Regions from separate parts of the Clostridium sp. X genome, predicted to be linked through region 1. Evidence: a T-box and tRNA genes for the amino acid it is inferred to sense, from the RefSeq annotation. Region 1 holds a T-box; the other holds one or more tRNA genes.
What was found. The T-box of region 1 lies ahead of thrS (threonine--tRNA ligase). A T-box ahead of a tRNA ligase gene usually reads a tRNA of that ligase, here a tRNA-Thr.
Positions count from the first base shown of each region.

Region 2: it encodes a tRNA-Thr, which carries the amino acid that the T-box ahead of thrS (threonine--tRNA ligase) is inferred to sense. The anticodon was not compared.

Region 1 is NZ_CM146912.1:2,281,890-2,285,107, forward strand. It holds gene ytxC (putative sporulation protein YtxC) at 55-954, shown strand; T-box leader at 1,011-1,233, shown strand; gene thrS (threonine--tRNA ligase) at 1,301-3,214, shown strand.
Region 2 is NZ_CM146912.1:746,583-749,800, forward strand. It holds gene tuf (elongation factor Tu) at 1-999, opposite strand, end outside; tRNA gene ACX0KU_RS03755 (tRNA-Thr) at 1,100-1,175, opposite strand; gene sigH (RNA polymerase sporulation sigma factor SigH) at 1,277-1,936, opposite strand; gene ACX0KU_RS03765 (NYN domain-containing protein) at 2,024-2,533, opposite strand; gene rlmB (23S rRNA (guanosine(2251)-2'-O)-methyltransferase RlmB) at 2,542-3,218, opposite strand, start outside.

The DNA of each region.
Region 1 (3,218 bases):
TTTGAATAGACATTTATTTTAGACACATACTAATTCCAGGAAGGAGTGTGTAATGTGCTACTACAAACAATAGTCTTTGAAAAAGAATTATATGACATAATTGATGAAATAAATGATTTAAAAAAAACTTTTGAAGAAAAAAATATAATTTTAGGAATATCTGAATCTATAAATTTAGGCACTCATTTTGTAAAAATATTTTGCAATGATATAGATTTTAATGAGAAACTTAAAGGTAGATTTAATTTATATATATCAAATATATTATATAATATAGCAATAGAGGAGTTTAGTAGAGATGAAATACAACAGCTCCTATTAGAAAATTACTTTTTTTTAAGATATGATGAGATGAAGGATGTATCACAGAGAGTTGTTAAAATTTTAAGAAATGAAGAAAAGATAACAGATGAAGATATGGTTTACTGCATGAACAAAAAAAATGATATAATCACTAAAATAAAATTATGTATAGATGAAAATGATGAAATTAATATACAAGGATTCATTAGATTTAGAATGAAAGAACTTAAAGAAGAATTAGAAGATATAGTAAATAGAGTTGTAGAAAAGTATATGGCAGAAAAAGAATATAATGAGTTTATAAAACTTTTGAAATACTTTGTAGATGTTCAAGAAAGTAAAATAGAGACAATAAACATAATAATTAGACCTAATGGAGATTATGGAATACAAGATAAAGATGGGAATGATATAATGAGTGAAATATTTAATAATCTTACTGATACTAAATATTCGGACTCAGTTAGTGTAGAAGACCTAATTATAAGTGGACTTATAACCTACTGTCCTGAAAATATAATAATTCACGGTAAAGAAAATTGTGATAATAAAGAAATATTAGATACCATACAAAAAGTTTTTGAAGAGAGAGTGGACTTTTGTACAAATTGTGAGGCTTGCAACAAAATAAAAGAGACAGTTAAAATATAAAATTAAAATATTGACACTAGTATACATTAGTAATATAATCTATTGAAAAGAATATTTTAAAAACTATGATAAGGAAGAGTAAGTAGAGATCTGCTCTAAGAGAGGAAAGTCCTTGGCTGTAAGACCTTCTGTGTAAGTTCTATTGAAAACCACCTTTGAGTTGTATATCGAATAAAGTAGATATTTTCCGCAGCTTAGCGTTAAAAGATCAAGAGATAATAATAGAGATATTTTACTATTATTAATTTGGGTGGAACCGCGAAAAAACTCGTCCCATTTTGGGATGGGTTTTTATTTTTTTGCAAAATTATATTTTTATTTTAAAATTTAGAAAGGAAGAATAACTATGATAAAAATAACATTAAAAGATGGAAAAGTTCTAGAGGTAGAAAAAGGTTTGACTATTGGGGAAATTGCTTCAATAATAAGTTCTTCTTTAAGAAAAAAAGCTTTAGGAGCACGAGTTAATGGTAATAAAGCTGAACTCATGGATGTAATAAATGAAGATGTTATGCTAGAAATTCTTACATTTGAAGATGAAGATGGCAAAAAAATACTAAGACATACATCATCTCATATACTTGCACAAGCAGTAAAGAGATTATACCCAGATGTTAAGTTAGCTATAGGACCAGCTATTGATAATGGATTCTACTATGATTTTGATGCAGAAATTCCATTTACTCCTGAAATGCTTTTAAAGATTGAAAAAGAAATGGAGAAAATAGTTAAGGAAAATCTTCAATTAAAGAAGTTTACACTTTCAAGAGAAGAAGCTATAAAATTTATGAAGGAAAGAAATGAGGATTATAAAGTTGAGTTAATAGAAGATTTACCAGAAGACTCAATTATATCTTTCTATGAGCAAGGGGAGTTTGTAGACCTTTGTGCAGGACCTCATGTACCTTCAACTAAAGAAGTTAAAGCAGTAAAATTACTTTCGGTTGCAGGTGCTTACTGGAGAGGTAGCGAAAAAAATAAAATGCTTCAAAGAATATATGGAACATCTTTTACAAAGAAGAGTGAACTTGATGAATATATTCATATGATGGAAGAAGCTAAGAAAAGAGATCACAGAAAACTTGGAAAAGAGCTAGGATTATTTGTAATACCAGAAGAAGGTCCTGGATTCCCACTATTTTTGCCAAGAGGAGTTGAACTTAAGAATACTCTTTTAAAATACTGGAGAGAACTTCACAGAAAAGCAGGATATGTAGAAATAGAAACTCCTATTATTTTAAGTAGACACCTTTGGGAGAATTCAGGACATTGGGATCACTATAAAGATAATATGTATTCTGTAAAGATAGATGAACAAGACTTTGCCATTAAACCTATGAACTGTCCAGGTGGGATGCTTGCATTCAAGACAGCAATACATTCATATAGAGAGCTACCATTGCGTTATGCTGAGCTTGGAAGAGTTCACAGACATGAGCTTTCAGGAGCTCTACATGGACTTATGAGAGTAAGAGCTTTCACACAAGATGATGCACATATATTTATGCTTCCAGAGCAAATAAAAGATGAAATAAGCGGCGTTGCAAAATTAATCGATAAAGTTTATAGCACTTTTGGATTTAAGTATCATGTAGAATTATCTACAAGACCAGAAGACTCAATGGGTACTGATGAAGAATGGAAACTTGCTGAAGATGGATTAAGAGAAGCTTTAGAAGAATTAGGACTTAAATATATAGTTAATGAAGGTGATGGAGCTTTCTATGGTCCTAAGATAGACTTCCATTTAGAAGATTGTATAGGAAGAACGTGGCAATGCGGAACTATTCAGCTAGATATGCAAATGCCTCAAAGATTTGATCTAAGTTATATTGGTAATGATGGAGAAAAGCACAGACCTGTAATGGTGCATAGAGTTGCATTTGGAAGTATAGAAAGATTTATTGGTATTTTAATTGAACATTATGCAGGTAAATTCCCGGTATGGTTAGCTCCTACTCAGGTGAAAATTCTTCCAATTTCAGATAAGTTTGCTGAATATGCAACAAAAATAAGAAATATTTTATTTGATCAAGGATTTAAAGTGGAAATAGATGGAAGAGCTGAAAAGATAGGTTATAAAATCAGAGAAGCTCAATTAGAAAAAGTGCCTTATATGCTTGTTATTGGTGAAAAAGAAATGAATGAAAATAACTTATCAGTAAGAAGTAGAGATAATGGAGATTTAGGATCTATGAATTTAGATGATTTTATCGCAAAAATTGATGAAGAAATAAAAGAAAGAGTAAATAATATATAAAAAA
Region 2 (3,218 bases), 1.5 Mb from region 1:
TCTAAAGTAAAATTGTGGTCTATATCCGTGGAAGAATGGTGTATGTCTTCCGCCTTCTTCTTTCTTTAATACGTATACTTGACCTATGAATTTTTTGTGTGGGTTTACTGTATTAGGTTTAGCTAATACTTGACCTCTTTCGATATCATCTCTTTGAACACCTCTTAATAATGCTCCGATGTTATCTCCTGCCATTGCTTCATCTAGTAATTTTCTGAACATTTCTATTCCTGTACATGTTGTTTTTGAAACTTCTTCTTTCATTCCAACGATTTGTACTTCGTCTCCTGTATGAAGAATTCCTCTTTCAACTCTTCCTGTTGCAACTGTTCCTCTTCCTGTGATTGTGAATACATCTTCTACTGGCATTAAGAATGGTTGGTCAATCGCTCTTTCTGGTGTTGGAATATATTCATCTACTGCTGCCATTAAGTCTAGTATACATTGATCATCGCCATCTTCGATTGCTTTTAATGATGATCCTACTACTACTGGACATCCGTCTCCGTCAAATCCATATTCGCTTAATAAGTCTCTTACTTCCATTTCTACTAATTCTAATAGTTCTGGATCGTCTACTTGGTCTGCTTTGTTTAAGAATACTACTATGTGGTTAACTCCAACTCTTGATGCTAGTAGTATATGTTCTCTTGTTTGTGGCATTGGACCATCTGCTGCTGATACAACTAAGATAGCTCCATCCATTTGTGCTGCTCCTGTAATCATGTTCTTTACATAGTCAGCATGTCCTGGACAATCAACGTGTGCATAATGTCTGTTTGCTGTTTCATACTCAACGTGTGCTGTGTTGATTGTGATTCCTCTTTCTTTTTCTTCTGGTGCTTTATCTATATCTTCATATTTTTGCACCTTTGCTCCACCTGATTTTGCAAGTGTCATTGTGATTGCTGCTGTTGTTGTTGTCTTACCATGGTCTACGTGACCAATTGTTCCTATGTTTACATGTGGTTTTGTTCTTTCAAACTTTTGTCTTGCCATTTCTTTTTCCTCCTAACATTATTAGTCCTAATTAATAAGTAAATTAATTTAATTAATTTCGTAAACTTGTCCTGGTGTGTTGTCATTTATTAAAAATTCATGGAGCCCACGACCGGGATTGAACCGGCGACCTCCACCTTACCAAGGTGACGCTCTACCTACTGAGCTACATGGGCATCTCCAAAGTGTTAGTCAAACTCTTAAGTTATCAACATTAATAACTCAATCTAAAAGCCCCTACACCAATTATCTATTTTACTAGTTTCACTTTTTCTTGTCAACAATTTTTCATGTTTTTATTTAAGCACTTTTCAAGCTTTCTCTTAACTCTTTGCAATGCATTATCAATCGACTTTGAATGTCTATCTAAATCACATGCAATTTCCTGATAAGACTTGCCTTGAAGGTATGAATTAAGCACCTCTAATTCAAGCTCAGAAAGAGCTCCTTCTATTTCACTTTCTATATTTGTAACTTCTTCTCTACTTATAATTAATTCCTCAGGATCCGAAACCTTTACTGTAGATAATATATCTAATAAGGTTCTATCTGATTCTTCATCATATATAGGTTTATTTAATGAAACATATGTATTAAGAGGTATATGCTTTTGTCTTGTAGCTGTCTTTATTGCTGTTATTATTTGCCTTGTTATGCACAATTCTGCAAAAGCCTTAAATGATGCTAATTTATCTAATCTAAAATCCCTAATAGCCTTATATAAACCAATCATTCCCTCTTGATAAATATCTTCCTTATCAGCCCCTACTAAAAAATAAGATTTTGCTTTGGCTTTTACAAAATTTTTATATTTATTTATTAAGTATTCTTGAGCTTGTATATCACCTGATTTAGCTTTCAATACTATTTCTTCATCTAAAACCGCTTCTATTTCTACGTTTGTGACTTCTTCACCAATGCTTATCTCATTTCCCAAGATAACCCCTCCACTTTTGTATAATCAAAATTAGATTATGTCCTATCATTGATTATACATTAACAGGAAATTTCCAGTCAAGAATTTTTAATCACTTCTTCTGATTTTTTCAAGTTTTTCTAGTATTTCCCTGGAGATTCTATCTTCTAGTAATGCTCTTTCTGATGCTATGTTTTTTTTTGTGTTAATTCTTATCTTCGCTTCAGTCGCTACTACATCATTATAAAATTCCATAGAGGACATCCTAATAGCTCCTCTTTGAAAAGTAAGTTGTTGCTCTAGAGAATCAGATGTAACAACACACACCTCAATTTTTCTACCTACTAAGTTTATATATCGTTCAATAAAGCTATCTGCTGTTTCCCCTTCTTTTGTAAAGATAACTATTACATTTTGTAACTTTTCTCGTTTCTCAATGCTACCTTTTACCATATGTGCATCAAATACTATAAAAATCTTATAACCTTTATAGGCTGCATAATTCTGAATAATTTCAATCAATTTAATGCGCGCAGCCTCAAAACTATAATCTTTAATTTTATTTAATTCGGGCCAACTATTTAATACATTATATCCATCAATAAATACGTTCCTCACGACTTAGCTTATTCCATTTTTTGTTTTAATACCTCATACATCATTATGCCAGCAGCTACAGATGCATTTAAGGATGTTATATTCCCTATCATTGGTATCTTTACAAGTACATCACACTTTTCTTTAGTTAGCTTTGATATTCCTCTACCTTCACTTCCTATTACTAATGCTATAGCTCCCGAAAATTTAGTTTGGAAACAATAACTTTCCCCATCCATATCAGCACCATATATCCATATATCTTTTTTCTTAAGCTCATCAATAACTGAATTTATATTTGATACCTTAGCTATTTTCATATACTCAATAGCTCCAGCTGAAGTTTTGTAAACAGTAGGAGTAATACCCACATTTCTTCTTTTAGATATTATTATTCCGTGAACTCCAGCAGTTTCAGCAGTCCTAATTATAGATCCTAAATTATGAGGATCCTCAATTTCATCTAGAACTAATATAAATGGTTTTTCTCCTTTTTCTTCAGCATAAGCTAAAATTTCTTCCACCCCAAAATATTTATAAGGTGTTACTATAGCAATAACTCCTTGGTGTGATCCTGTTACAGACATTGAATCTAGTTTTTTTCTATCTACTTCTTTTATTACTATGCCTTTCTCTTTAGCTATAGCAAGAACTACACTTATAGATCCTACTACGTCTCCCTTAGCAACTAATACACTCTCAATAG